Regions from separate parts of the Kitasatospora sp. NPDC059722 genome, predicted to be linked through region 1. Evidence: riboswitches for the same ligand, from Rfam matches in the RefSeq annotation. Region 1 holds a riboswitch; each other region holds the start of a gene.
What was found. Region 1 has a riboswitch for cyclic di-AMP ahead of ACFV4F_RS00380 (hypothetical protein). Riboswitches for the same ligand answer to the same signal wherever they lie in the genome.
Positions count from the first base shown of each region.

Region 2: linked by a shared signal. The riboswitch ahead of ACFV4F_RS34860 (transglycosylase family protein) and the one ahead of ACFV4F_RS00380 (hypothetical protein) in region 1 are both predicted to bind cyclic di-AMP.
Region 3: linked by a shared signal. The riboswitch ahead of ACFV4F_RS16240 (transglycosylase family protein) and the one ahead of ACFV4F_RS00380 (hypothetical protein) in region 1 are both predicted to bind cyclic di-AMP.
Region 4: linked by a shared signal. The riboswitch ahead of ACFV4F_RS25155 (M23 family metallopeptidase) and the one ahead of ACFV4F_RS00380 (hypothetical protein) in region 1 are both predicted to bind cyclic di-AMP.

Region 1 is NZ_JBHWGD010000001.1:85,593-92,973, forward strand. Features, by position in the region: gene aceB (malate synthase A) at 1-1,630, opposite strand, end outside; gene ACFV4F_RS00370 (IclR family transcriptional regulator) at 1,834-2,631, shown strand; gene ACFV4F_RS00375 (hypothetical protein) at 2,909-3,400, shown strand; gene ACFV4F_RS00380 (hypothetical protein) at 3,423-4,718, opposite strand; cyclic di-AMP (ydaO/yuaA leader) riboswitch at 4,720-4,892, opposite strand; gene ACFV4F_RS00385 (MoaF N-terminal domain-containing protein) at 5,378-5,707, shown strand; gene ACFV4F_RS00390 (alpha/beta hydrolase) at 5,827-6,996, opposite strand; gene ACFV4F_RS00395 (TIGR03618 family F420-dependent PPOX class oxidoreductase) at 7,227-7,381, shown strand, end outside.
Region 2 is NZ_JBHWGD010000084.1:8,216-15,596, reverse strand. Features, by position in the region: gene ACFV4F_RS34880 (protein kinase) at 1-416, shown strand, start outside; gene ACFV4F_RS34875 (MazG family protein) at 1,443-2,465, shown strand; gene ACFV4F_RS34870 (SDR family NAD(P)-dependent oxidoreductase) at 2,488-2,916, opposite strand; gene ACFV4F_RS34865 (cytochrome P450) at 3,183-4,466, shown strand; cyclic di-AMP (ydaO/yuaA leader) riboswitch at 4,677-4,845, shown strand; gene ACFV4F_RS34860 (transglycosylase family protein) at 4,851-5,780, shown strand; gene eno (phosphopyruvate hydratase) at 6,035-7,321, shown strand.
Region 3 is NZ_JBHWGD010000021.1:14,261-21,641, reverse strand. Features, by position in the region: gene ACFV4F_RS16255 (glycoside hydrolase family 13 protein) at 1-1,703, shown strand, start outside; gene ACFV4F_RS16250 (LacI family DNA-binding transcriptional regulator) at 1,729-2,748, shown strand; gene ACFV4F_RS16245 (hypothetical protein) at 2,923-3,123, opposite strand; gene ACFV4F_RS16240 (transglycosylase family protein) at 3,408-4,718, opposite strand; cyclic di-AMP (ydaO/yuaA leader) riboswitch at 4,705-4,864, opposite strand; gene ACFV4F_RS16235 (hypothetical protein) at 5,227-6,204, opposite strand; gene ACFV4F_RS16230 (DUF397 domain-containing protein) at 6,776-7,048, shown strand.
Region 4 is NZ_JBHWGD010000042.1:19,032-26,412, forward strand. Features, by position in the region: gene ACFV4F_RS25130 (hypothetical protein) at 1-716, shown strand, start outside; gene ACFV4F_RS25135 (hypothetical protein) at 713-1,432, opposite strand; gene ACFV4F_RS25140 (sensor domain-containing protein) at 1,677-2,435, opposite strand; gene ACFV4F_RS25145 (GNAT family N-acetyltransferase) at 2,536-3,186, opposite strand; gene ACFV4F_RS25150 (hypothetical protein) at 3,229-4,158, shown strand; gene ACFV4F_RS25155 (M23 family metallopeptidase) at 4,216-5,049, opposite strand; cyclic di-AMP (ydaO/yuaA leader) riboswitch at 5,062-5,220, opposite strand; gene ACFV4F_RS25160 (YiaA/YiaB family inner membrane protein) at 5,473-5,763, shown strand; gene ACFV4F_RS25165 (alpha/beta fold hydrolase) at 5,907-6,734, shown strand; gene ACFV4F_RS25170 (TetR/AcrR family transcriptional regulator) at 6,773-7,342, shown strand.

The DNA.
Region 1 (7,381 bases):
CGGGCAGGGTCAGGAAGTCCGCGAACTCCTCGGCCAGGGCGACCTGTTCGAAGAGCTGGGCGGCCTCGCGCCAGCGCCCGCCGGCGTACCCGGCCTCGCCCAGCTCGGCGCGGAGCTCGGCCAGCTCGGTGGCGACCAGGCCGCGCACCAGCTCGGCGGTGGCCTTCTCGCCGGTGTCGGAGAGCACGACGCCGTTGTGGATCCACTGCCAGATCTGCGAGCGGGAGATCTCGGCGGTGGCGGCGTCCTCCATCATGTTGAAGATGCCGACGGCGCCGAGGCCCCGCAGCCACGCCTCGATGTAGCGGACGCCGACCTGGACGGCGTTGTGCAGCCCCGCGTGGGTGCAGGTGCCGCCGGCGCCGGCGATGTCGAGCAGCTGGGCGGCGGTGACCGGCTCGGACGGCCCGGGGTTGTCCTTCTGGTTGGGCCGCTCGCCGAGCACGGCGTCGAAGGAGGCGCGGGCGACCGGGACGAGGTCCGGGTGGGCGACCCAGGAGCCGTCGAAGCCGTTGCCGGCCTCGCGGTCCTTGTCGGCCCTGACCTTCTCCAGGGCGGCCGCGTTGACCTCGGGGTCCTTGCGGCTGGGGATGAACGCGGCCATGCCGCCGATCGCGTGGGCGCCGCGCTTGTGGCAGGTCTGCACCAGCAGGCGGGTGTAGGCGGCCATGAACGGCGAGGCCATGGTGACGCTGTTGCGGTCCGGCAGGATGTAGTGCTCGCCGGCGTCGCGGAAGTTCTTGACGATCGAGAACAGGTAGTCCCAGCGGCCGGCGTTGAGTCCGGCGGCGTGGTCGCGCAGCTCGTAGAGGATCTCGTCCATCTCGAACGCGGCGGTGATGGTCTCGATCAGGACGGTGGCGCGGACGGTGCCGTGCGGGATGCCGAGCTGCGCCTGGGCGTGCGTGAACACGTCGTTCCAGAGCCGGGCTTCGAGGTGGCTCTCGGTCTTCGGGAGGTAGAAGTACGGGCCGGAGTTGGGGTCCTCCGGACCCTTGGCGAGCAGCCGGGCCGCGTTGTGGAAGAAGTACAGGCCGAAGTCGAAGAACGCGCCGGCCACCGGGACGCCGTCGACGAGCAGGTGGTTCTCGTCGAGGTGCCAGCCGCGCGGGCGGACCACGACGGTGGCGAGTTCGGCGGCGGGCTTGAGGGTGTAGGCCTTGCCGGCGTCGCTGGTGAAGTCGATCCGGCCCTCGTAGGCGTCGATCAGGTTGACCTGGCCGCTGACGACGTTCTCCCAGGTCGGGGAGGTCGCGTCCTCGAAGTCGGCGAGCCAGATCCGCGCGCCGGAGTTGAGGGCGTTGATGACCATCTTCCGGTCCGTGGGGCCGGTGATCTCGACGCGGCGGTCCTGGAGGGCGCGCGGCGCCTCGGCGACCTTCCAGTCGCCGGCGCGGACGTCGGCGGTCTCCGGGAGGAAGTCGAGCGTGCCCGCCTGCGCGATCTCGGCGCGCCGGGTCTTCCGCCGGGCGAGGAGTTCCTGCCGGCGGCCCTCGAACGCGCGGTGGAGGCCGACGACGAAGGCGACCGCCTCCGGAGTGAGCACCTCCTCCGCCCGGTGGACGCGCGGACCGGCGACAGTGACGACCGGAGCGGCGGGGGAGACGCCGGGTCCCTGATCTGTGGCCATGAGCAGGACACTCCTAAGACGGTTGAGCCTGGCGAAGGGAGCTCCGGTGGGAGCTTCCTTTGGGGAACTTCCTTGATCCGAACCCACCTGTCGGCGCATTCGATTCTGTAAGGTGGAGACTAGTTTCCGCGATACAGAATTTCAACGGTTTGTTGATGTGATCGCCGGGACTCTACTCCTCCCCGACAGCGAAGGGAACGCCGGTGGTTGCGACCCCCGACACAGCATCGACGACGGGCGCCGACCGCGCGAGCAGCGGCGTGCAGTCCGTCGAACGCGCCTTCCAGCTCCTGGAGGCGCTGGCCGACTCCGGCGGCGTGGCGACGCTCAGCGAGCTCTCCACCACCTCCGGCCTGCCGATGCCGACCATCCACCGCCTGGTACGTACCCTCGTGCAACAGGGTTACGTCCGCCAGGACACCGCCCGCCGCTACACCCTCGGCCCCCGGCTGATCCGGCTCGGCGAGACCGCCGGGCGCCTGCTCGGCAGCTGGGCCCGCCCCTACCTGGCCGAGCTGATGGAGGCCACCGGCGAGACCGCGAACCTCGCGGTCCTGGAGGGCGGCGAAGTGGTCTACGTCGGGCAGGTGCAGTCGCGCCGCTCGATGCGGATGTTCACCGAGGTCGGCCGGCGGGTGCAGCCGCACTGCACCGGCGTCGGCAAGGCGCTGCTCGCCCAGCTCCCCGAGGAGGAGGCGCGCGCCATACTCGGCCCCAACACGCTGCCCGCGCACACCGAGTACACCGTCACCGACCCGCAGGAGCTGCTGCACCAGCTCGCCGAGGCGCGCGAGCGCGGGTACGTCGTCGACGACCAGGAGCAGGAGATCGGGGTGCGCTGCATCGCGCTCGCCGTCCCGGGCGCGCCGACGCCGACGGCGCTGTCGGTCTCCGGCCCCGAGGCCCGCATCCGGGCGCTGGAGCAGCAGGACGGCGCGGCCTCGCTCGTCCCGGTGATGCACAAGATCGCGGCCCGGCTCGGGCAGGTCCTCGCACCCTGATGGGTGGTCAGTTGAGGTGTCATGCGCAGGAAGTCGGACTGGTCGACTTCCTGCGCACGCGTTCCTCCGTTCGAGCGGACGGAGGGCGGGGCGCGGCGACGGCCGCCCGCCGCTCGGCCACCCTGGTGCGGACGCGGCCCGCGACAGCGCAGGCGGCCGGAGCACGAGGGCATGGTGAACGGCGATGGAGCGCAGGCGCAAGAGGCTTCGCGGCAGGACGGGGAACGCGACACGGAGCGGGACGTGGCTGACGGTGGCCGTGGCGGCAGGCTGTGCGGTGGCGACGCTGACCGCCGTCCCGTCGTGGGCCGGGCAGCGGCCCGACCCCCGTCCGGCAGTGCAGCTCGCGCCGGAGAGCCGGGCCGCGGCGCTGTCCGACTCCGACCTGGAGGTCGTCCGGCTCGACCCCAGCCCCGCGCCGCCCGGCGGCACCACGACCGTGCACGCCTTCGTCGCCAACCTCGGCCCGGACACCACCGCCTCGCCCTTCACCGTGATCGTCACCCTGCCGGAGGAGGTGACGGCCGTGGGCCCGTACTTCCCCGAGAACTGCGAGGCGTTCCTGGGCCGCGAGGTGCGCTGCACCTTCGGCCCCGGCCTGCCCGAGGGACGCAGCGCGACCGCGCTCGTCACGGTGCGGATCTCCCCCATGGCGCATACGGGCCTGCTGACCGGCGGGAAGGTCACGGTGATCAGCCCGGACGACCGGCACCCGCGCAACAACCGGCAGCCGTTCGACATCAGGGTCGTCGAGACGGCTGCCGGTTGAGGTCCGCTACGGCCGGTGACGGCTACCGGTACACGCGGACGTAGTCGGCGGCGAAGGTGATCGGGGCGGTCCCCTGCGGCGCGGGGTGGTACTGCCCCGCGCACACCGACAGGTTGAGGATCAGGTACGCCGAGAAGTTCGCGCCGACGCCCTTGCCGTCCGAGAACACCTTCACGCCGTTGACGTACCAGTCCACCGAGGTGGCGCCGTAGTACGTGCCGATGGTCACCCACTGGTCCTTCGCGACGGCGCTCGCGTTGGTGTAGTAGTCGAAGTTGCCCGGGTTGACGTGGTTGGTCAGCTCCAGGAGGTTCGGGTTGTCGGGGTGGTACTCGAAGGAGTCGACCTCCCCGTTGCCGTTCTTCCAGGTCCACAGGGCCGGCCAGGCGCCGGAGCCGGCCGGCAGCTTGACCCGGGTCTCGGCGTAGTCGCCGGTCTTGACCTGGAAGCCCTCGCTGGAGCCCTCGGTGGTGAGGAAGCCGGTGTTCCAGGACTGCTTGCCGTTCTCCAGCGTGTTGCTGCCGGGGGTGGCGGTGAAGGTGGCGACGCCGTTGGCCACGCTGACGTTGTTCGGGTCCAGCCAGTCGAGCTTGTTGTCGTCCGGGTTGTGGTTGCCGTACTTGTACGCGGTGCTCTTGTCGCCGACCCAGCGCTGGCCCCAGTTGATCGGGCCGTTGAACTCGTCGGACCAGGTCAGCGACTTGCCGGCGATCGGGGAGGACGGCGCCGGGGTACTCGGGGTGGCGGTGGCGCTCGGGGTCTGGGTGGGCGTCTGGGTGGGTGCCTGGGTGGGCGTGGGGGTGGGGGTGGGCGTGGCCGACGGGGTGGCCGACGGGGTGGTGGTCGGGGCTGGGGTGCTGGAGACGACGAGCTGCTGCGACGGCAGGTTGTGCCAGGCGCCGCCGAAGTCCTGCCAGAACCCGAACTGGGTGTAGGTGCCGGCCGGCAGGGCGCGCGCGCCACTGGTGAAGGTGTAGCTCCACGGGCAGATCGGCACATTGCTGGCGTTGCCGGGGAAGTCGAGGTTGTTGCCGGCCGCGTCGCGCACGCCGACACCGACGGTCTTGGCGGTGAAGCAGGACGAGGAGTGGACGGTGAGGGTCGCGGTGGCGGCCCGGCCGGCGACCATCGTGGCCGGGGCGAGCCGGTCCTGGGTGACGGTCGGACCGGTGGCGGCCTGGGCGCCGGGCGCGGACTGGAGGCCGAACAGGCCGGCGCCGGTGATGGCGAGCGCGCCGGTGGCGGCGAGGGCGGCGGTGCGGCCGCGGTGGGACGGGCGGGCGTGGCGGGGCGCGGGGCGCCGGGCAGGCTTGTGCATGGGGTGTCCTCTGCGACGCCTGCGAGGTGAGCTGTCGGGTTCGGACTGAGAGGTCGCCCGGCCGCCGGTGGGAACGGCTTCACCCCAAGCCGCGGCCGGCACGCGCGAGGGCGTGCCGGGTCGTGGCGCTGACCTTGGTTCCCCCGCTCCCGTCCGCTGTGGTGCTCGGTTGCCCGCCGTCGGGTGGACGGGACTCGGCGTCCCGGCGGCGGGGTCCGCGAGGGCGGACGCCGTTGCAGGCTAGGCAGTCGGTCCGTGAACGGACAACTCGTCTCGGCCGGTTGTCGCGCAGCTCACAGTCGTGTCGATCAACTACGGTGCGCAGTGGATCAGTTGGCCGGTGTCCCGGCGGGCCGTCGATGATCGGGCGGGCCGGGCGCCGATCCGGACCCCGGCGTCCGGCGCCCCGGCGGGTTCGAGGCGGTCGCGCCCGCCGAGCAGCCGGGCGCCGCCGACCGTCGCGGTGCCGGTGTCGGTGTCGGTGTCACCCGATGGTGGGCGGTGCCCTGGCGGGCCCTGCGTGGTGACGGTGACGGGGGTGCGTCTTCACTGGCAGTGGCGTGCGAGCTCGCCCGATCGGATAAATTGGAGGTCCGACATCCACCGTCGTGCACAAGAGCACCGCGCCCCCTCCCGCAGAGACGAGGAACCGCCGCACCATGACCGCGCCCCTGCCCGCCTTCGCCGGCCGCACCTACCTCTTCCGGGCCGACAACGGCGCGGCCTTCCGCAACGCCTACTCGGCCGACGGCAAGCGGCTGCGCTGGGAGGGCCTCGGCGAGTCGGCGGGCCAGTGGGAGGACGTGGCGCTCCACGTCGCCGAGGTCGCGCCCGAGGTGTACTTCGTCAGCTGGACGGAGCAGAGCGGCATCACCGTCAGCCACGTGATGGACCTGGTCCGGCTGACGGTGCGCGCGTTCTGGACCTTCGAGGGCGAGGGCGGCCGGGTCGGCGAGCTCCACACGGGGACGCTGGAGCGGGTGGCCTGAGGCCGGCCGGTCCGCGAGGCCGGCGACCGTCGGGCTGCGGGAACCGGCCGGCTGCAGCGAGTCGGACCACGGGGACCATCCGGCTGCGGGAACCGGCTGTCAGCCTACGAAGGCCGGCTTCAGGCTGCGGGGGCCGGCTGATTCGGCTGGTTCGGGACCTTGAGGTGCTCGGACAGCCACTCCAGCGAGGACGGCAGCAGCTTGCTCCACGTCTCGAAGTTGTGGCCGCCGGTCTCCAGCATGCTGTACGAGACCTTCATCGGGCCGGGGCTCTGCACCGCGTCGATGAACGCCTCGGTGTCGTGCTTGTAGTCGCCGTCACCCTGCTTCGTGCCCGCCAGCAGAACGGCCGCCTTGGGCTGCGGCAGGTTCTTGAGCCTCCACATCAGGTCGGCCTCGTCCCGGCGCTGCCGGCTGCCGCCGAAGAGGTCGCCGGTGGTCGGGTCCTCGGCGGCACGGTAGTAGCCGGAGAGGGAGACGGCGGTCGGGAAGACCTCCGGGTGGCGCATGGCGAGCTTGACCGCGCAGTAGCCGCCGGTGGAGTTGCCCATGAAGGCCCACGCCTGCGGGTCGGCGGAGACCCGGAAGCTCGCCTGGATCGCCGAGGGGACGTCCTTGGTGAAGTACGTGTCGGACTGCGCGCCACCGGGGATGTCCTCGCACTCGGTGTCCTGCGGGAGGGCGGGCGAGGGACGCATGAGGACCATGACGGTCGGCTGCATCTTCCCCTCCTGGAGCAGCTTGAGCGCCGCGCCCGGGTAGTTGAACCGAGTGATCAGGTTCTCGGCCTGCCCGGGGAAACCGGTGCTGACGATCACGGCCGGGAACTGGCGCTGCGCGTACTCGGGCTGGAAGTACTGCGGCGGCAGGTAGACGTAGCCCTCCGTGGACAGCCGGGTGAGCTTGCCGTCGATCCGGACCTTGCGGATCTCGCCGGACTTGGCGGGCTCGCGGCCCATCGCGCCGCCGCCCTGGACGGAGGCGTGGCCGATCGTCTCCACGAGCAGGCGGCCGGAGGCGTCCGCCTTGTTGTGGATCACCACCGGGCCGTTGTCACCGCCGGTGCCGAGCAGGTCGTCCCAGCTGCTGTAGAAGGAGAAGTAGTTGTTGGCGACGAGGCCGAGCGCGGCGAGCACGGTGAACTGGGTGGCGAGCAGCGTGCCGATCCGGCCGAGCACCGCCTGCCAGGTCTTCCTCGCGAGTCTGGGCCACAGCCAGACCGTGGCGGCCATCATCACGACGGCGATCAATACGGTCAGCGCCAACACCTTGTGGCTCGTCAGACCCATGTCCTACTTGCTCCCACGCCTCGAACTCACACCCCCGCCGCTAGGACATCCGGGGCACCTCCCCGGTTCCCCGTCGGGACGCGATCTTCCACCCTAGCGGGCCGGGGTTCCGGGTGACGGATGACAACTTTCAGATAACAGAGTTTGAAATCTGTCATCTGAAAGCTGTCATCTCGCCGAGCCGAACCTGATAGAACGTCAGGTGATCGGGGATCCCTGGAGGTGGCGCGGTGGGCGGCTGGAACGAGGAGATCCGGGCTCGGGTTCGCGAGCCGCGGATCTGGTACGTGGCGACCACGGACGCCGAGGGCGCCCCGCACGTCACCCCGATGTGGGTGGACCTGGAGGGCGACCTCGTCCTGTTCAACACGGCCATCGGCCGCAC
Region 2 (7,381 bases), on a different contig from region 1:
CGATCCGCACCATCTACGCCCGCACCCTCCTCCAGGAGGGACACCACGCGCAGGCCCTCCCCGAGTACCGCCGCCTCGCCGCCACCGCCGACGGCGGCCCGTTCGGGCCCCAGGCCCTCGACCACCGCTACCGCGCGGCGATCTGCCTCGACCACCTCGGGCAGGGCGCGGAGGCGATGGCCGAGTACCAGTCCCTCCTCGCGACGGCGGCCCACGACCCCGACCCGGAACGCGCCTTCGACCTCCGCGAACGCATCGGCCTCAGGCTCGCCGCCGCGGGAGACGCCGAGAACGCCTGGCAGTGGCTCCTCCAGCTCCTTTTCGAACGCGAACGCCGCGAGGGCCCCCACCACCCCGCCGTCCGCCGCCTCCGCCACTCCCTGAACACCCTCCAACCCCACCGCACCACCCGCTGAGCCTCACCCCCCATCCCGCCGAACGCTGGGCCGCGCCGTAGGAAGTCGTTGGGGCCGACTTCCTGTGCTTCCGTGCCTGGCCTTCGCCTCAGCGTGAGAGGCCGGCGGCATCACCCCCGGCGGCTGGGCTGCGCCGTAGGAGGTCGTTGGGGCCGACTTCCTGTGCTTCCGTGCCTGGCCTTCGCCTCAGCGTGGGAGGCCGGCGGCATCACCCCCGGCGGCTGGGCTGCGCCGTAGGAGGTCGTTGGGGCCGACTTCCTGTGCTTCCGTGCCTGGCCTTCGCCTCGGCGTGGGAGGCCGGCGGCATCGCCCCCGCCCACTGGGCCGTGTCGTAGGAAGTCGATGGGGCCGACTTCGTACGTTTCCGTTTCCTGGCGTCCACCTCCACGTGAGAGGTCGGCGGCATCGCCCCCGCCTGCTGGGCCGCGCCGTAGGAAGTCGTTGGGGCCGACTTCCTGTGCTTCCGTGCCTGGCCTTCGCCTCGGCGTGGGAGGCCGGCGGCATCGCCCCCGCCTGCTGGGCCGCGCTGTAGGAAGTCGGTGGGGCCGACTTCCTGCGTTTCCGTTTCCTGGCGTCCGCCTCGGCGTGGGAGGCCGGCGGCATCGCCCCCGCCCACTGGGCCGCGCTGTAGGAAGTCGATGGTGCCGACTTCCTGTGGAGGCCCGCGTCCGGGGATGGCGGGGTGTGCCGGATGTCGGCCCGGCCGACTTCCTGTGCGGAGCCTCGTTTCGGGCTGTGGCGCAGGGAGTCGATGGGGCCGACTTCCTGTGCAGGGCCCCGGATGCGGGGAAGCGGCGCTGTGCGAGGCCCGATGGTGCGGGAGGTCGGCGGGGCCGACTTCTCGTGTGGGGCGCGTGGGGAGCCGCCCTGCTCGACTTCGTGTGCCTGGCCTTCGAGTCCAGTGTGAGACGCGAAGCCCTGTACCGAGGCGAGACGCCGGGGGCGGCTTCTCGGAGATCCGCGGGACGGTGGTCCGGATCGGGTTCTGCTGGTCGGGCAGGGGGCCGGGGCGGGTAGGTTCGGGGTGTGACGACGAATACTCCGGGCGCGAAGTTGATCCTGCTCACCACCACCCACCGGGTGGCCCCCGGGCTGCTGGCGTGGCCGGCGTGGGAGGCGTTGCGGTCGGCGGGGCGGGTGCTGGCGGGGGACGCCGGGCATCCGCAGGTGGCCGCGGTGCGGCAGGCCGGGGTGGACGTGGAGATCGTGGAGCCGGCTTCGGCGCCGGCGCTGGCGCGGCTGCTGACCGAGGAGCCCGCCGGCCGGGCCCCCACGGTGTGGCTGGGCAGCCCCGACGGGGACCCGGGCCTCACCGCGGCGCTGGCGCGCCTGGCCGTGGAGCACGCGGGGGAGGTGCCGGAGATCGAGGTGCTGCCGGGGTCGTACGACCTGCCCGGCGCCCGCCTGCTGGACCTGGTCTCGGTGATGGACCGGCTGCGCTCGCCGGGGGGCTGCCCGTGGGACGCCGAGCAGACGCACGCGAGCCTGGTGAAGTACCTGGTCGAGGAGGCGTACGAGCTGGTCGAGGCGATCGAGGAGGGGGACCGGGAGACGCTGCGCGAGGAGCTGGGGGACGTCCTGCTCCAGGTGTTCTTCCATTCGCGGATCGCCGAGGAGCACCCGACCGACGCCTTCTCGATCGACGACGTGGCCGGTGACCTGGTCGAGAAGCTGATGTACCGGCACCCGCACGTGTTCGGGGACGTCGAGGCGGAGGGCGCCGCCGAGGTCGAGGCGAACTGGGAGCAGCTGAAGGCGGCCGAGAAGGCGGACCGCGAGTCGGTGCTGGACGGCGTGCCGGCCGGGCTGCCGTCGCTCGCGTACGCGGCGAAGCTGGTGTCGCGGGTGCGCCGGGCCGGGTTCGAGGGCGTGCCGGACGAGTCGTACGAGCTGCCCGCGGAGCTCACGGAGGAGTCCGCGGGCAGGCTGCTGCTGGCCGTGGCGCAGCGGGCGCACGACGCGGGGGTGGACGTGGACGCGGCGCTGCGCGCGGCGGCGCGCGCCTACCGGGACGCGGTCCGCGAGGCCGAGGGCCTCAAGCCGGAGTAGACGCGGGGGAAGGGGAAGGGCCTCAGGCCGCCGTCACCGCGTCCTGGACGGTGGTCCGCGGCTGGGGCAGGACGACCTCGCCGATGGCCTCGCCGACGAGGGCGACGAGTTCGGCGAGGCGCTCCAGGCCGAGATGGTCGGGAAGGTCGGCGAGGGAGATGATCCGCTCGCCGTCCGGGCCGGCGACGCAGAACAGGTCGATCGGCCCGAGGTGCTTCTCGGCGGTGTCGACGAGCGCGGCGACGTCGCTGGGGCGGCGGACGTCCCCGCCGACGCCGACGACGGGGCAGCCGGGCCGGTCGAGTTCGCCGGCGAGGTCCTCGGCGACGCCGGCCCGCTGGTCGGCGATCAGCACTCCGGCGGCGCCGGCCGCGGTGAACCGGCGGGCGAGGTCGGCTCCCGACCCGCCGTCGAGTACCGCGATGACGACGACTGCCCCGGTGACCCGCATGGTGCGCTCCTCCCTGTGGGCGGTCCGCACTGACGCCCACGATTTCTGCCGAGGATCGTAGGCAGGTCCTGACCCTCCGCAACAGGGGTTACCCCTCAGGTGACCAGGCTCACGCCTGCCCACCGTCCAAGAGCTGTCCAAAACCCGTCCACGCACTGTCCACGGGCCGTTCGCGGGGCGTTGAGGAACGGTCCGCGGGCCGTTGACGATCCGGTCACTCACCGTAGATGGCGGGGTGCCCCCGACCCACCGGATACGGTCGTCCCATGCCAGTTCAGCCCGACGCCGCCCGCCCGCCGCTCTTCACGTGGGAGTTCGCCGCCGACCCGTACCCGGCGTACGCGTGGCTGCGCGAGCACGCCCCGGTGCACCGCACCACGCTGCCGAGCGGGGTGGACGCCTGGCTGGTGACGCGGTACGCGGACGCGCGGCAGGCGCTGGCGGACGGCCGGCTGTCGAAGAACCCGGCGCACCACAGCGAGCAGGCGCACCGCACCGGCCGGGTCGGGATCCCGGGGGAGCGGCAGGCGGACCTGATGACGCACCTGCTGAACATCGACCCGCCGGACCACACCCGGCTGCGCCGCCTGGTCTCGAAGGCGTTCACGCCGCGCCGGGTGGCCGAGTTCGAGCCGCGGGTGCAGCAGCTCACCGACCGCCTGATCGACGGCTTCGCGCAGCGCGGTTCGGCGGACCTCATCCACGAGTTCGCGTTCCCGCTCCCCATCTACGCGATCTGCGACATGCTCGGCGTGCCGGCCGAGGACCAGGACGACTTCCGCGACTGGGCCGGCATGATGATCCGCCACGGGGGCGGCCAACGCGGCGGCGTGGGGCGGGCGGTGAAGCGGATGCGGGCGTACCTGCTGGAGCTGATCCACCGCAAGCGGGCGGACCTCGGGGACGACCTGATCTCGGGCCTGATCCGGGCGAGCGACCACGGCGAGCACCTCACCGAGAACGAGGCCGCCGCGATGGCGTTCATCCTCCTGTTCGCCGGCTTCGAGACGACCGTCAACCTGATCGGCAACGGGACGTACGCGCTGCTGCGCAACCCGGAGCAGCGCCGCCTGCTGCAGGAGTCGGTGGCGCGGGGCGAGACGGCGCTGCTGGAGACCGGGATCGAGGAACTCCTGCGCTACGACGGTCCGGTGGAGCTGGCGACGTGGCGGTTCGCGACCCACCCGCTGACCATCGGCGGGGTGGACATCCCGGTCGGCGACCCGGTGCTCGTGGTGCTGGCGGCGGCGGACCGGGATCCGGCCAGGTTCTCGGACGAGAACACCCTGGACCTGGCCCGGGCGGACAACCCGCACCTGGGTTTCGGGCACGGCATCCACTACTGCATCGGCGCCCCGCTGGCCAGGCTCGAAGGCCGGTCGGCGCTGGCCACGCTGTTGTCCCGGCTGCCCGATATCGCGCTGGCGGAAAGCCCGGAGAACCTGCGGTGGCGCGGTGGCCTGATCATGCGCGGATTGCGCGAACTTCCGGTCGAATTCAGTCCCGAGAGCCGTTCACCGCACGCGCTTCCCGACGCTCCGACACACTGACGGGACGTCGCGAACCGGTACGGATCGGCCGTATGAACACCCATCAATCCGGACAAACAGCCGCCGTTGGTAGGCGATCGACCACGTGCCGTAATTTCTGTGTGATGTCTGCGATATGAGCTTGTGATTGGTCTGAGGATCTGTCTACTCTCCCTGGAGTTCGCAGCTGCGGACCCCGAGTGCGGAACGCCGAGTCCTGCCCGCCGCGCCACGGGAAACCGACCAGAACCCTGGGCAGGGGCGGGGGAACCAGGTTTGTTGCCGTTCCTCCACGGCTTGGGGTGAAGCCGCCCGAGCGGAATCGTTTCCGCAGACGGCGGCCGGGCCACCTCCCGGTCCGAACCCGACAGCTCACCTCGCAGGCGTGCGGAGAGGGACCCCTTCATGCTGTTCGTTGGAACCGGTCGTCACCGCCGTCGCACCCAGACCGAGAAGGCCATCGCCGTCGCCGGAGTGGCCGGCGTCGGACTCGCGATGCCGATCCTCACCGCCACCGGCGCCTCCGCCGCCCCGGCCTCCGCCTGGGACTCCGTCGCCCAGTGCGAGAGCGGCGGCGACTGGGGCATCAACACCGGCAACGGCTTCTACGGCGGCCTGCAGTTCACCTCCAGCACCTGGAAGGCCTTCGGCGGCACCGCGTACGCGGCGCAGGCCAACCAGGCCTCCAAGGGCCAGCAGATCGCGGTGGCCGAGAAGGTCCTGGCCTCGCAGGGTCCGGGCGCCTGGCCGGTCTGCTCGAAGAAGGCCGGCCTGTCGAAGGGCGGCGCCCCCGCCGCCGTCGACACCTCCGACGCCAAGCCCGCCGCGCAGCAGCACTCCCAGCCGGCGCAGCAGCAGCCCGCGGCGAAGCCGGCCCAGCCGAAGCCGGCTCAGAAGCCCGCCCAGCAGCAGTACCAGCAGCACACGCAGCAGGCCCAGCAGCAGCCGCAGGCCCCGGGCTTCTCCGGCAAGGCCGGCTGGGACGCCGACGCGAAGGTGTACTGGTACCAGAACAACGGCACCTGGTACTGGACCAGCCACCAGGGCGTCTACCAGCAGTACGCGGGCCAGGCCCAGCAGCAGGCCGCTCAGCAGCAGTACGCCCAGCAGCAGGTCCAGCAGCAGTACGCCCAGCCGCAGCAGCAGGCCCCGCGCGCTGCCGTCGCCCCGCAGGGCGGCCACGACTACACCGTCCACGCCGGTGACACGCTGTCGAGCATCGCGTCCGCCCAGGGTGTGCACGGCGGCTGGCAGTCGGTCTACGACGGCAACCGCGGCACCGTCGGCGGCGACCCGAACCTGATCCTGCCCGGCCAGGTGCTGCACCTCGGCTGACGCCGGCCGGAACCGGTGCGACACGCCACGGAGGGGGCCGACCCCGGATCGGCCCCCTTCGTCCGCTTCCGCCCCTTTTCCCGGGGAGCCCAGGTGAACTACCGGTAAGTAGCCCGGCCACACGCTGAGACGGGACCGAGGTCGGCGTGGCCCCGGGACCACGTGCGGTTAGGCTCTGGTCGTAACGACTCCGCAATCATCCCGCCGGCCGCACCACTGGTCAGCGGGACCCTGCTTCCGCAAGGAGATGCCTCGTGCCGTCCATCGATGTCGTCGTAGCCCGTGAGATCCTCGACTCGCGTGGCAACCCCACGGTCGAGGTCGAGGTCGGCCTCGACGACGGCAGCACCGGTCGTGCCGCTGTCCCGTCGGGTGCCTCCACCGGCGCCTTCGAGGCGCTGGAGCTCCGCGACGGTGACAAGAACCGCTACTTCGGCAAGGGCGTGGAGAAGGCCGTCCTGGCCGTCATCGAGCAGATCGGCCCGGAGCTGGTCGGCTACGACGCCACCGAGCAGCGCCTGATCGACCAGGCCATGCTCGACCTGGACGCCACCCCGGACAAGTCCTCGCTCGGCGCCAACGCCATCCTGGGCGTCTCGCTGGCCGTCGCGCACGCCGCCTCCGAGGCGAGCGACCTGCCGCTGTTCCGCTACCTGGGCGGCCCGAACGCGCACGTCCTGCCGGTCCCGATGATGAACATCCTCAACGGCGGCTCGCACGCGGACTCCAACGTCGACATCCAGGAGTTCATGATCGCCCCGATCGGCGCGGAGTCCTTCTCCGAGGCCGTCCGCTGGGGCGTCGAGGTCTACCACACCCTCAAGGGCGTCCTGAAGGAGCGCGGCCTGTCCACCGGCCTCGGCGACGAGGGCGGCTTCGCGCCGAACCTGGACAGCAACCGCGAGGCCCTGGACCTCATCACCGAGGCCATCCAGAAGGCCGGCTACGTGCCCGGCCGCGACATCGCGCTGGCCCTGGACGTCGCCGCCTCCGAGTTCTACCAGGACGGCGCCTACCAGTTCGAGGGCAAGGCCCTCTCGGCCGCGGAGCTCATCGAGTACTACGCCGGGCTCGTCGCCGCCTACCCGCTGGTCTCCATCGAGGACCCGCTGGACGAGTCGGACTGGGACGGCTGGAAGGCCATGACCGTCAAGCTGGGCGACAAGGTCCAGCTGGTCGGCGACGACCTGTTCGTCACCAACCCGGCCCGCCTGGCCAAGGGCATCGAGACCGGCACCGCCAACGCGCTGCTGGTGAAGGTCAACCAGATCGGCTCGCTGACCGAGACCCTGGACGCCGTCGAGCTGGCCCAGCGCAACGGCTACCGCTGCATGATGTCGCACCGCTCCGGCGAGACCGAGGACGTCACCATCGCCGACCTGGCCGTCGCCACCAACTGCGGTCAGATCAAGACCGGCGCCCCGGCCCGCTCCGAGCGCGTCGCCAAGTACAACCAGCTGCTGCGCATCGAGGAGATCCTCGACGACGCCGCCGAGTACGCCGGCCGCGGCGCCTTCCCGCGCTTCCGCTCCGCGGAGTAATCACGCTCTGCGGAGTAATCAGCACGGTCGCTCCGCGGAGCAATGAGCACAGCCGCTCGG
Region 3 (7,381 bases), on a different contig from region 1:
TGGCCGACACCTCCCGGCCCGCCGCCGACACCGCTCACGAGGCGGCCGCCCTGGCTCCGGTGACTGGCAGCGCGTCCAGAGGCTGGTGGCGGGACGCGGTCATCTACCAGGTGTACCCGCGCAGCTTCGCCGACTCCAACGGCGACGGCATGGGCGACCTGCCGGGCATCCGCAGCCGCCTGCCCTACCTGCGCGACCTCGGCGTGGACGCCGTCTGGCTCTCGCCGTTCTACGCCTCCCCGCAGGCCGACGCCGGCTACGACGTGGCCGACTACCGCGCGGTGGACCCGATGTTCGGCACCCTGCTGGACGCCGACGCGCTGATCCGCGACGCCCACGACCTGGGCCTGCGGATCATCGTCGACCTCGTCCCCAACCACTCCTCGGACCAGCACGAGTGGTTCCAGCGCGCCCTGCGGGACGGCCCCGCGTCCCCGCTGCGCGAGCGCTACCACTTCCGTCCCGGCAAGGGCGAGACGGGCGAACTGCCGCCCAACGACTGGGAGTCCATCTTCGGCGGCCCGGCCTGGACCCGCACCGAGAACCCCGACGGCACCCCCGGCGACTGGTACCTGCACCTGTTCGCCCCGGAGCAGCCCGACTTCAACTGGGAGAACCCGGCCGTCGCCGACGAGTTCCGCTCGATCCTGCGGTTCTGGCTCGACATGGGCGTGGACGGCTTCCGCATCGACGTCGCCCACGGCCTGGTCAAGGCCCCCGGCCTGCCCGATCTCGGCGGCTCCGACCAGCTCAAGCTGCTCGGCAACGACGTCATGCCGTTCTTCGACCAGGACGGCGTGCACGAGATCTACCGCAGCTGGCGGGGGATCCTCGACGAGTACCCCGGCCAGCGGATCGGCGTCGCCGAGGCCTGGACCCCGACCGTCCAGCGCACCGCCAACTACGTCCGTCCCGACGAGCTCCACCAGGCCTTCAACTTCCAGTACCTGGGCACCGACTGGGACGCCGCCGCGCTGCGCGAGGTGATCGACGTCTCGCTCGACTCGATGCGCCCGGTCGACGCCCCCACCACGTGGGTGCTGTCCAACCACGACGTCACCCGGCACGCGACCCGCTTCGCCAACGAGCCCGGCCTCGGCACCCAGATCCGCACCCCCGGCGACCGCGCGCTTGGCCTGCGCCGGGCCCGCGCCGCCACCCTGCTGATGCTCGCGCTGCCCGGCTCCGCCTACGTCTACCAGGGCGAGGAGCTCGGCCTGCCGGACGTCACCGACCTGCCCGACGAGGTCCGCCAGGACCCGTCCTTCTTCCGCCAGGCCGGACAGGACGGCTACCGCGACGGCTGCCGCGTGCCGATCCCGTGGTCCGGCACCGAGGCGCCGTACGGCTTCGGACCGGTCGCCGGCGGGCCGTCCTGGCTGCCGCAGCCGGCCCAGTGGGCCGAACTCAGCGTCGAGGCGCAGACCGGCGACCCGACCTCCACCCTGGAGCTCTACCGCAGCGCGCTCGCCGTCCGCCGGGCGCAGCCCGACCTGGGCGCGGGCACCGGGGTCGAGTGGCTGGACGCCCCGCAGGGCACGCTCGCCTTCCGCCGCGGCTCCTTCGTCTGCACGGTCAACGCGAGCGGCGAGCCGGTGCGCATACCCGCCCCGGGCACGCTGCTGCTCGCCTCGGCGGAACTGGTCGTGGACGGCGGCGAGACGGTGCTCGCACCGGACAGCACCGGCTGGTGGGCGGTCTGACGTGGTTGCAATAGGCTCTGGGACCGTGACTACGGCGCGACTTTCAGACATCGCGGCGCAGGCGGGGGTCAGCGAAGCCACCGTCTCCCGCGTACTCAACGGCAAGGCGAACGTCTCCGCCGCCACCCGGCAGACCGTGCTGGCGGCCCTCGACGTGCTCGGGTACGAGCGGCCGACCCGCCTGCGCCAGCGCAGCGCCGGGCTGATCGGGCTGATCACGCCGGAGCTCAGCAACCCGATCTTCCCCGCGCTCGCGCAGGTCATCGAGCAGGTGCTCAGCCGGCACGGCTTCACGCCGGTGCTGTGCACCCAGACGCCCGGCGGGTCCACCGAGGACGAACTGGTCGAGATGCTGGTGGACCGGGGGGTGGCGGGCATCGTCTTCGTCTCCGGTCTGCACGCCGACTCCACCGCCGACCACGACCGCTACGCCCGGCTGGCCGGGCGCGGGGTGCCGTTCGTCCTGATCAACGGTTTCAGCGAGCGGATCGACGCGCCGTTCATCTCGCCGGACGACCGGGCCGCCATGTGGATGGCCGTCCAGCACCTCGCCGAGCTGGGGCACGAGCGGATCGGGCTGGCGGTCGGCCAGAGGCGGTACGTGCCGGTGCTGCGCAAGATCGAGGGCTTCACGGCCGCGATGCGCACCGTCCTCGGGCGGACGCAGGAGGAGGCCGAAGAGCTGGTCCACCACACGCTGTTCAGCGTCGAGGGCGGGCACGCGGCGGCGGGCGCGCTGCTGGACAAGGGGTGCACGGCGATCGTGTGCGGCAGCGACATGATGGCGCTCGGGGCGATCCGGGCGGTGCGGCAGCGGGGGCTGTCGGTGCCGCAGGACGTGTCGGTGGTCGGCTTCGACGACTCGCCGCTGATCGCCTTCACCGAGCCGCCGCTGACGACGATCCGCCAGCCGGTCGAGGCGATGGCGACGGCGGCGGTGGACGCGCTGCTGGAGGAGGTGGGCGGGAACGCCGCCCAGCGCGGGGAGTTCATGTTCCAGCCGGAGTTGGTCATGCGCGGCTCCACGGGGGCCTGCGCGCGCTGAGGCCGGTGACGGCCGTGTGAAGGGCCCCGGAGGGCGGTTGCTCTCCGGGGCCCTTCGGCGTGCCGTGCCGGGCTGTGCCGGGCTTGTGCTGTGCTGTGCCGGGCTGTGCTGTGCTGTGCTGGGCTTGTGCTGCGCCGTGCTGGGCTGTGCCGCGAGTGCCGTGCCGGGCCGGGGTCAGCCCTCCTGGACGGTCGGGCGGTCGGCGGTGACGCGGTGGCCGTCGGCGGCGTCGCCGGTGCGGGTCTCGGTGCGGCGACCGCGGGCCAGGTAGTCGCGCAGGATCAGTTCGACGGCGTCCTGGGGACTCTTGGTGCCGGAGAGCATCATCGCGTCGATCGCGAGGTTCGCGTCGAGCGTGACGGTGACCTGGGCCATGGGTGACTCCTCCTCGGGTGCAGAGCAGCAGCATGCCCGCTGGGCCGGGGTTTGACCACGCGAATGCTCCGATGCGCGGAGCCGCGGGTGCGCGCCGGGGGGAGGCGGCACGGACTTCGGAGGCGGGTACGCCGAAGCCCCGGGGAGAGCGACCAGTCTCTCCCCGGGGCGGTGGGCGGGTGACAGATGACAGATAACAGATGATGAAATCTGTTATCTGTCATCTGTTCGCTGTCATCCGCGATCCGTCACCCGTCCCCGGCGGGACGGTTCCGGAAGGATCCTCAGACGCGGCCGGCGAAGTCCGGCGCCCAGTTGGCGATGGTCTGCAGGCGGACGCCCGAGCTCGGGTTGGCGGCCTCGACGTACTGGCCGCCGCCGATGTAGATGGCGACGTGGTAGACGCCGGAGTCCTGGCCGTTGTTGGACCAGAACAGCAGGTCGCCCGGCTGCAGGCTGTCCAGCGAGACGTGGGTGCTCGCGGCGGCCTGGTCGTTGGCGACGCGCGGGATGGAGATGCCCGCGGCGCGCAGCGCGGCCTGGGTCAGACCCGAGCAGTCCCAGCCGCCGTTGCCGGTGCCGCCGTAGACGTACGCCTGGCCGACCTGCGCCTTGGCGAAGCTGACCGCGGCGGCCATCGAGCCGGTGACGGCCGGGGCCGGGGTCTGCGCCTGGGCGGAGGGCTTGGCGGCGGGCTTCGAGGACGGCTTGGCGGCCGGGGTCTGGGCCTCGGCGGCCGGCTGGGCGTTCACGGCGTTCCCGGCGGAGGACTGGCCCGGCTTCTGCGAGCGGTCGAACCAGTTGAAGTCACCGGACTGGCCGGCCGGAGCCTGGGCGGAGTCGCCGAAGGACAGGTGCTGGCCCGGGTAGATGGTGTCCGGACCGTCGGTCAGGGTGCCGCGGTTCAGCTCGTACAGGCGCTGCCAGCCGCCCTTGACGTTGTGCTTGTCGGCGATCGTGGACAGCCAGTCGCCGGCCACGACGGTGTAGTCCGAGGCACCGGCCTGGGTGGTGCCGCCCTGGGTCCAGTCCTGGCGCTTCTGCGCCCAGGTGCCCTTGGCGGAGTCGGCGGCGGCCGGGGCCTGCGCCTGGTCCTGCGCCTGGGCGGAGGGCTTGGCGGCGGGCTTCGGGGCCGGCTTGACGGCCGGGGCGGCCTTCGCGGTGCTCGCGGCGGCGGAGGTGTCGACGGCGGCCGGGGCGCCGCCCGCGGTCAGGCCGGCCTGGACGGAGCACACGGGCCAGGCGCCGGGGCCCTGCGAGGCGAGGACCTTCTCGGCGACGGCGATCTGCTGGTCCTTGGTGGCCTGGTTGGCCTGCGGGGCGTACGAGGTGCCGCCGAAGGCGGCCCAGGTGCTGGAGGTGAACTGCAGGCCGCCGTAGAAGCCGTTGCCGGTGTTGATGCTCCAGTCGCCGCTGCTCTCGCACTGGGCGACCTTGTCCCAGGTGGCGACGGAGGCGGCGGAGGCGGTGCCGGAGGTGAGGCAGGGGATGGTGAGGCCGACGCCGGCGACGCCGAGGGCGGCGATCACGCGGCGGGTGCGGCTGGACAGGCGAGTGCCGTTGGTGGGCAGCATGAAGACGCGGTCCTCTCCCACGCCTGCGAGGTGAGCTGTCGGATTCGGGCCGGAGTTGCCCGGCCGCGCTGTGGCGCGGCTTCACCCCTAGCCCAGGACCGTTCCGTGGATCGGTCCGGGGCGACTTACCTGTGGGTCCCCCGCTCCTGCCGTGGTGCGTTTTCGCGCTTCCAGCGCACCCGACGGCAGGACTCGGCGTTGCGGATGTGCTGGGTCCGTGTGGTCACGAACGGGGAGCACGTTAAGCAGACTTAAGTACGAACTGCAAATACCTGTGATGCGCATCACGGATTATGGAAAGCCACCAAAACTTTCCTTCTCCAAGATCGAAAATGATCGTTTTCTCGCAATAAACCTGCGGATGTGCACAACTGTCAGGCTCTCAGGAATCGCATGACGGGCGGTCACCCGATCGCAAACAATCACAGAACGGACATCTCGCGCATTCGGCTCTTAATTCCCTTACGCCGCAAGCCGAAAGGGCCCGGAGCGCGGTCGCTCCGGGCCCTTCCGTACGCGTTGTCGGCGGTTACTCGCCGGCGGCCTCCCCGGTCGCCCCGGAGGCCGTCCCACCGGCCGCGTGGGCCGCGCGGGAGCCCTCGGAGGCGGCCTCCGCCGCCTCGGCCTCGGCCTGGGCCTGCGCGGCGGCCAGGGCCTCCGCGGACGGCGCCGGCAGCGCGGCCAGGTACAGCGAGGCGATGAGCTGGCCGACCGTCTGGTAGGCGCCGAGCGGCGCGGCGGACGGGCAGCCGGTCTCCTCGGCGGCCGTGGCGAGCAGCTCGGAGTCCGCCTCCGGGCCGATCACCAGCGGGGCCAGCGCGGGGCGCTGCGAGCCGGTCTCCTTGAGGTGCGCGACGGCGGCGGCGACCGAGCCGGGCACGTCGAGCGCGGCGGGGACGACCGGGACGGCCAGGCGGGCGGCCAGCAGCACGCCGGTGATGCCGGCGGCGGCCGCGGCGTCCTCGCCGCCGACGGTGGTCAGCACGACGCCGTCCGCGGCGGTCGCGATGGCGAACAGGCGGGCGCGGTCGGCGCGGGCCAGCCCGGCCTCGGACAGGCGGACGTGGACGGCCTCGGCCAGCAGCGGGTGCGGGCCCAGCACGTCGGTGACGTGCGCGCCGTACTCGGCGGCGAGTGCGTGGAGTTCGGGCAGGAAGTCGTGCGGGCCGGGCACCAGGGGTACCAGGATCGGTGCCGGGACGCCGGCCTCGGCGGCGGCCGCCAGCAGCTCGCCGATGCTGCGCTCGGTGCCGTCCGCGCCCTCGGTGCCGTCGCCGGGGAGGTAGCCCACCGCGGTCTGGACGCCGTTCTGCTCGCTGCGGACGATCGAGAGCAGCTCCTCGACGACCGAGCGGGACTCGGGCCCGGCGGTCGCGGGCACGGCGAGCACCAGGGCCGGGGAGCCGGACGGGATCTCGGGGCGCTCGGGGCGACGGTGGCGCCCCCGCGCACGGGAGCCTGGAGTGCGAACGGGCAGTGGCGCGCCCGGGATGGCTGCGGTGCTCATGGCGGAGATCGTAGGACATCGGCCCGTCAGGGCTGCAGTCGGCTGCCGTGCCGGTTTCGCGCGAGCGTGGTGTGCGCGGCGCGCGGAGCTCCCGCGTGCGCGGGTCGATGAGCGGTCATTAGGTCATATTCCGGACATACCTGGCCCAACCCCCGCGCGTCCGCCGGTATCTCCTGGAGACGTGTCCGGTGGGGCGTCACGTTGCACCTGTGGCGCGTGAGATGTCTCACAGTCGACGGGCGGTCTGACGGAGGGTCACGAGTGCGCGACTCCCGGCTTTCGAAGATCAACATTTAGCGGGGAGCCGCTCACGGCCGGTTATCGGAAGCGGGCCGGTTCGGTCGGCTATGTCCGTTTACGTACCGTCAGGAGAAGGGTCCGTGAAGAGTTCAGGTCGGCCGGTGAAAGGCCTCGTGCACCTGCACCGTCTCGTGCTGATGCACGTGCACAAGGGCTATCATCGCGTCAAGTGAGGCGTTGTGCCGGGCTGGTACGGGGCCGGCCCGTTCGTTCGGCGGGTGCCGGGGGCGCCGCGCTGGACCGCAACTCCGGGGCTCTTCGGGAGACTTCTATGCACGACTCGCACGAATCGCAGGAACTGGGCGGCTCGTACGGTCCCTACAACGGGATGGCCGCCACCGAGCTGGAGGGAGTGGTCTGGCAGAAGAGCCTGCACAGCAACTCCCAGGGCAACTGCGTCGAGTTCGCCGCGCTGCCGGGGGGCGACGTGGCGATGCGCAACTCGCGCTTCCCGGACGGTCCGGCGCTCATCTACACGCGGGCCGAGATCGCCGCGATGCTGTTGGGGGCCAAGGACGGGGAGTTCGACCACCTGTCCGCCTGACCGGACGTCCGTCCGGCCGTTCACCGGGCCGTCCGGCCGCTTCACCGGACGTCCGTCGGTCCGGCCACCGCTCCGCACCAGGAGCCATCGGGGGGCCGTCGTGGGTGCTGACACCACGGCGGCCTTTGTCTTCTCCGCAGGCTCGGCCCCGCGGTCGTCCGCGCGGTTCGTCACGCGCTCGGTCACACGCTCGGTGGTGTGCCTCTTCGCGGGCTTCTCCACCGTCCCGTGCGCTGCTGTCCCGCGTAACGCTGTCCCGTGCGCTGCTGTCCCGCGCACTGGCGGCCCGTCGGCCGTCGGGGGCGCACTGGTCGTCGCGGGTGCGCTGCGGGG
Region 4 (7,381 bases), on a different contig from region 1:
TGGCCGGCTGGCTGGTGACCCGCCTCGCGCTGCCCCAGGTGCTGACCGACGCGGACCAGGCGCTGGACCTCTTCCTGGCCGGGCAGGACCGCGACCGCCACGGCGACAAGGTCGGCGCGGACGACCTGCGGGTGCGCGCGATGCAGCAGCTCGGGGTGCTGGGCGGCAGCGCGGACCGGCCGGGCGCGCTCGCCGCGCAGCTGCCGCCGTCCGCCGGGTCACAAGCGGCCGGGCCGGACGGCGTGGTGGCCGAGGTCCGTTCGACCGCACGCCGCTCGGCGCTCACCGCCGACCAGGTGCGGGACCTGTACGCGGACGGCTCGGAGGGCCGCCGGATCCAGGCGCTCGCGCTCATGCAGGGCGATCCTGCGCTCGCCGACCTGTCGAGCGTGCTGGACGCGATCGAGCGCCCGCGCTCGGGCTTCGAGCAGTACCACGCGCTGCTGGCCGCGCGGGGCCTGCTCTCCGGGCTGCCGGGCGCGGAGGCGCAGCGGCTGCGGGACGCGGTGGCCGGGCAGTTGATGCTGCCGGACGGCATTCCGTACGGCTCGGACCGGAGTTGGCTGGCGGAGAAGATCCTGTCCCGGCTGGAGGCGCCGACCGGCCCGCAGGCCCCTGTGTCCGTACCCGCTTTCGTGCCCGCGCCCGCTTCTGTGCCTGCTTCCGTTCCTGCGGTCGTTCCGCCGCGGCAGGCGGCTCCGGGGGACGGCTCCTAGGCGGTGCGGCCGGCCTCGCGGCGGCGGCGGTCGGCGGCCCGCAACGCGAGGACGCGGCGGGTGTGACCGTCCCCGGCGCGCGGGAAGCGGCGGATCTCGCTGGTGACCCGGCGCTCCCCGAGCGCGTACCGCAGGGCGTCGAGGTGGCCGCAGGCGCGGCCGCGGCCGTCGTGCAGCGGGTGGACGAGCACCTCGCCGTCCGGGGAGGTCACCCGGACCAGCTCCACCAGGGCGTCCAACTGCCGTGCCGGAGCGAAGCGTTCGGGGTAGGCGAAGAGCAGGTAGCCGCTCAGGGTGAGGGCGAACGTGCCGTCCGCGAACGGCAGTCGGGGCAGCGCGGCGGCCACGTACCGCTCCGGGTGGGCGGCGGCGTCGGCGACGTACAGGCGGCGGGCGCGGTCCCAGCTGCGCAGGTAGCGGTCGGGCGGGAGCAGCCGCGCGGACAGGTACAGCTCGGGGCGGGTGGTCATGGCGGCGGCCATCGCGGCCCGGGCGGCGAGCGCGTGGGCGGCGACGGCGGGCGGGGGCAGGGCGTAGGCCGGGTCGGCGGCGATCACGCGGCAGCCGAGGGCGCGGGCCTCGGCGGGGAGACCCGCGGCGCCGCCGGGGCAGTCGAGCACCGGTCCCGGCAGGGCGGCTAACCGGGCCCGGGTGAGGCCGAAGAGCGCGCAGTACTCGTCCAGGGGGCGGGAGGTGACCAGCGGGTCCGGGTCCACGGCCGGGTCCGCGGCGCGGCCCGGGTCTGCGGCCGGGTCCGTGGCTGGGCCTGCGGCCGGGTCTGCGGCCGGGTCTGCGGCCGGGTCTGCGGCCGGGTCTGCGGCCGGGTCTGCGGCCGGGTCTGCGGCCGGGTCTGCGGCTGGGGTGTCGTCGGCCACCCGGCCATCGCAACACGGGCCGGCCCCGGCCGCATCCGGAGCGTTCCGGGGCGCGGTCGGGGCCGGGAGGGGCTCGCTCGGCGGGTCAGCGGCCGCACAGGCCCTGGATCGCGGCCCGGTTGACGTTGGTCAGGCTGCGGACCAGCTGTGCGGTGAGGAAGACGATCACGATGCCGGCCACCGACACCGCGGCGATCTGCCCGGCGCCCTCGACGAAGTAGACGTGCTCGACGCCCTTGCCGTCCGTGTAGTCGAACACCTTGTAGCCCCGCCACGAGGTGAAGGTCGGGAAGACCCAGTGGTAGAGCGGGTAGAGCGCCATCGTCCAGCCGACCAGCAGGAACACCAGCGTCATCGCGAAGCTGAACACCGCCCACGGGAACATGACCACCTGGTACAGCACGCCCTTCCACCCGGCCGCGTCCGCCAGCCGCGCGGTGATCGCGCCCCACGTGCCGGGCCGGCTCTGGCGCACCGGCGCCGGTCCCGGCACGTCCAGGCCGAGCATGCCGCGGGCCCGGGAGCGCTCCAGCCGGCCGAAGCCGCGGGCCGCGACCGTCAGCCCGGCCAGGACGGGCAGTCCGAGGGCGGTCACGAAAGTGCCGACGCCGAACGAGAAGAGGATGACGGCGACGGCGAAGCCCACGAGCCCGACCGGCAGCCCGGTGAGGGCGTAGCCGACCTCGCGGTAGTAGTGCGCGGAGAACGGCGCCCGCCAGAACGGCGGCGGTTCCTCGGTGCGGCGGGCCCGGGCGGGGCGGCTGTCGTCGGTGCGCTCGCCGGTGCGGCCGTCGTGGCCGTCCAGGACGTCCCAGTCGCGGTCGTGTGTGGTGAAGCTGCTCATGTCCCGGCCCCTGCCCGTCTCGTTCCCCTGCTGACGGTTCCATTCTTGTGGGGCGGGGTGGTCCGGCGGCATCCGGAGGCCTGGCGGATCCGGGGTGGGGTTAACCCCCCGTACCCGCCGTTCCGCTCCCCCGCCACTCGTCGGCGAGGAGCGAGTACAGGTACGAGTCGGACCAGACGCCGCCCTTGAGGACGTCGTGCCGGACCCGGCCCTCCCGCTGGAAGCCGAGCTTCCCGAGCACCCGGACGGAGGCCGCGTTGTCGACGTCCACGGAGGCGGCCAGCCGGTGCAGGCCGAGGTGGTCGAAGGCGAGGACGCACAGCAGCCGGGCGGTCTCGCTCCCGTAGCCGTGCCCCCACGCGTCCCGGCGCAGCACGTACCCGAGCTCGGCCGACCGGTACGGGCCGAGGGTGAGGGCGGCCTGGCCGATCGGCGCGGCGTCCGCCGGGTCGTCGGCTCCGGCGGCGGCTCGGGGTGCGGCGTCGGCTCGGGCTCGGGCGTCGGCTCGGGGTGCGGCGTCGGCGCCGTGGAGGGTGACGGCCAGCCGGTAGGTGTCGCGTTCCTCCTCCATCGCCCCCTCCAGGTAGAGGGCGAGCTGGTCCGCGCAGGCCTCGCGGTCGCGCGGCTCGAACGGGAGGTACCGCGTGACCTCCGGGTCGCCGAAGAGCGCGTGCAGCGCGTCCAGTTCCTCCGGGGTGTGGTGGTACTCGCGGATGGCCAGCCGGGGGCCGGTGAGACGTACGGGGACCATGGCTGCCGACCCTACCCCCGACCAGCGGTTACCGTTCGAGCTATGAACGACGAAGACCTGCGGCTCGCCCCGCGCACCAGGGCCGCCGACCTGCTCGCCTGGGCGGCGGCGGAGGGCCGCACCCCGGTGGCCGAGGCGCCGCTGCGCACGGTGCTGGCGCTGCTGGAGCTGGGCGAGGGCAGGATGCGCGACGGCTGGCCCGAACTGACCTCGGACGCCGTGGAGCACCTGCTGTACGAGCGGCTCCACCTGTACGTCCAGCCCGCCCCCGACGAGGACCCGTTCGCGTACGGCGAGGCCGTCCGGCTGCTGGTCGACCACCAGCGGGCGGCGAAGCGGCTCAACGCCAAGCGGCAGGAGCGGCTGCACGCCGAAGCCGAGTGGCAGGGCGAGGTCGCGGCCGGGCTGCTGCGCCGGGCCGACCTGGTGACGTGGCCCCGGCTGTACGCGGTGCTGCTGCGCGCGCACGGGGTGGACGTCACGGACGGGGCCGCGGTGCGGGACTGGCTCGCCGGGTTCCTCGAACTGGCCGAGGAGGACCGGCTGGACGCGTTCGCCGCGCTGGCCGAGGCCGGGTGGCTGGACGAGCCGGACGAGCAGGGCTGGGGCCCGGGCCGGGTGCTGTCGGTCGGCATGGCCACGGACGGCGCGCGGCGGCTGCTGGAGCAGGGCCTGATGCGGCGCAGCTACCGCAACCTCGCCGAGCTGAACGCGCTGGGGCGCCCGATGCCGGACGAACTGGCCGGGGACTTCGGGCAGTTCGAGGACGCGGCGGTGCAGGCGGCGCTCGCGCTGTGCGGCGAGTGGACGGTGCCGGGGCTGCCGCGGCTGCTGGTCGAGGAGTTCCCGGAGCTCGCGCCGGAGCCGGGGCCGGCGGAGATCGAGGCGTACCTGGCGCAGTTGCCGCAGGCGTCTGAGCCGTCGGAATCGCTGGAATCGCTGGAATCGTCGGAGCCGTCGGAACGGGACTGATGCGGAAGGCCCCGGCCGGCGACGGTCGGGGCCCTTCCTGTTTGCGTTGCGCGGCGGCTAGGGGTTCAGGCCGCGCTGCTGGAGCCAGGTCTCCGGGTCGACCGGGGCGCCGCCGCCCGGGCGGACCTCCAGGTGCAGGTGGGGACCGGTGACGTTGCCGGTGGCGCCGACCTTGCCGATCTGCTGGCCGGAGGTCACCGTGCCGCTGCCCTTGATGATCGAGGAGAGGTGGCAGTACCAGATCTCGGTGCCGTCGGGCAGGGTCTCGACGATGCGGTAGCCGTACGCGCCGGACCAGCCGGCCGAGGTGATCGTGCCCTGGCCGACCGCGAACACGGCGGTGCCGGTGTCGGCGGCGAAGTCCAGGCCGGTGTGCAGGTGCGCCCAGTAGCGGGCGCTCTGGCCGTAGTGGGCGCTCAGGTTGTAGTCGCGCACCGGCAGCGTGAGGGCGGCGGCCTTGGCCTTCTCGGCGTCGTCGGCGGCCTTCTTCGCCTCGGCCTCCTTGGCGGCGGCCTTGGCCTGGGCCTCCTGCGCGGCCTGCACGCGGGCGCTCTCCTCGGCGGCGGTGCGCTGGCCGTCGGCCTGCTGCTGGATGCGGGCGGCGAGCGCGAGGCCGGGGTCTGCGGCGAGAGCGACCGGGGCCTCGTCCGGGGACTCGACGGCGGGCGCGGCGGCCGGGGTCGCGGAGGCGAAGCCGGTGGCGCCCAGGGTGGCGGCGACGGCGGTGACGCCGAGCAGCGGGGAGGCTCCGCGGGTCTGACGCGGCATCCGGTGGCGGTTGGCCTCGGCCTCCGGGGCCGGGAACTCGTCCCCGGCCGGACGGGGGTGGTCGAGGAGCTGGGTACCGGCGGCAGGGCCGGCGGGCTGTGCCGGGGTGTGCGTCGACGCCACGGAGGCGTGCTCCTTTCCTTCCTTCGCGCCTACCGGGTTAGCTGACGGGTTCGGAGCAGGAAGGTCTCCTACGGCCGGGCCGGGGCCCCGCCGATTCACCCCAAGGAACGTGGTTCCCCGGCTCCCTGACCTGCCCGGAGGCCGGCCGGCGGGATTAGGCGACGGCGCACGGTGCCGTCTGGGTACGGCGTTTCGACCGCGCTGCGTTATCAAACGTTAATCCTAGGGCGCCCTGATTCCAAGCCATCCGCCCGGGACGGCCGACAACCGGGCGGGTGCCTTGCGCCCTATGACTGATTTGCGGCTCTTACCCACCCCTGGCACTACTTAACGTGATTGGGCATCACCGAACGACGGCCTGACCAGGCCCGTCTGAGTACTCCTACTCATGTGCGGCGGCCGGACCGCCGCCATCCTGGCGCCATGAACGCACCGATGCAGTCACGCACCACGGCCGCGTACTACCTCCAGGCCGTGCTCTCCTTCGCCCTGTCGGGCACCGCCCTCGCCCTCGGGATCGCCTACCTGCCGGTCGGGGCCTGGACCCGGGCCTTCCTCGGGATCGGCCTGCTCTACACCGTCACCTCCTCCTTCACGCTCGCCAAGGTCATCCGGGACAAGCAGGAGACGAACGAGATCGTCACCCGGGTGGACCAGGCCCGGCTGGAGAAGCTGCTCAGCGAGCACGACCCGTTCAAGGTCGAAGGGACGTGAGGGGGCGGGGTGCCGGTCGGCGCGGACGACCTCCTCACATCGGAGCGGGCCGATAGCTTGACGGCTAAGGCTATTAGCCTTAGCTTTATGGCTATCGGCAGCACCGCCGATGCCACCGCAGCAGCGGACCGAGGAGGCCCACCATGAACGGCACCACCACCCCGGACACCCAGTACCTCGACGTTCCCGGCGGCCGGATCGCCTTCGACGACACCCTGAAGGGCGACGGCACCCCCGTCGTCCTCCTCCCCGGGATGCTCGACAGCCGCCGCTCGTACCGGCACCTCGTCCCGCTGCTCGCCGCCGCCGGCCACCGCGTCATCACCATGGACCTGCGCGGCTTCGGCGAGTCCTCGATCGCCTGGGACGACTACGCGCCGGGCGCCATCGCCGCCGACGTCCTCGCCCTGCTCGACCACCTCGGCATCGAGCGGGCCGTCCTGGCCGGCAGCTCCTACACCGGGGCGACCGTCGTCAAGGTCGCCGGGGACGCGCCCGAGCGGGTCGCCGGGATCGTCCTGATCGACGCCTTCATCGAGAACCTCCCGCAGAACGCCCTCATGCGCGGCGTCGTCCACGCCATGGGGACCGTCGTCATCCACTGGCCCGCGTTCTGGGGCTTCTACCACCGCAAGCTCGCCTACCCGGGCGCCAAGCCGGCCGACTTCGACGCGTACGTGGCCGGGCTCGTCGACGCGCTGCGCACCCCCGGCCGCAGGACCGCCACCCGCGGACACGTCCGCGGCGACTCCTCGCCCGTCGGCTGGACCGCCGCCGTGCGGTGCCCGGCGCTCGTCCTCATGGGCACCAAGGACCCCGACTTCCCGAAGCCGGAGGTCGTCGCCGACCGGCAGACCGCGGCGCTCGGCGCCCGGAAGGTGATGATCGACGGCTCGGGGCACTACCCGATGGCCGACAACCCGCAGGCCGTCGCCGGTGCCCTGCTGCCCTTCCTCGCCGAGATCGCCTGAGCCTCCTCCCCCGGATCACGACACAGAGAGACCGAGCCATGCCCCGAGTCGGACTGACGCCCGAGCAGGTCGTCGACCACGCCCTCGCCCTCATCGACGACCAGGGCCCGGACGGCCTCACCCTCGCCGCCGTCGCCACCCGGGCCGGCGTCGCCACCCCCTCCCTGTACAAGCACGTCAGCGGCGGCCTCACCGAACTGCGGCGGCTCATCGCCGTCCGCGTCACCGAGGAACTGGCCGCCCGACTCGCCGACTCCGCCCTCGGCCGCAGCGGGGACGACGCCGTCGCCGCCGTCCTCCGCGCCTACCACGCCTACGCGACGGCGTACCCGCACCGGTACAACGCCCTGCCGCAGGCCCCCCAGGCGGACGACGACCTCAACGCGGCGGCGGCCCGGCTGGTGGGGGTGATCGTCGCCGTCCTGCGGGAGTACGGCCTCGACGGCTCCGAAGCCATCCACGCCGCCCGCACCGTCCGCTCCCTCGCCCACGGCTTCGCCTCCCTCTCGATCGCCGGAGCCTTCCAACTCGCCGAAGACCTGACCACCACCCACGACCGCCTCATCACCACCCTGACGAGCGGCCTCCACACCTGGCCAAAGGCCTGAGGCGACACGAGAAGTCGGCCGCGTCGACTTCTCACGCAG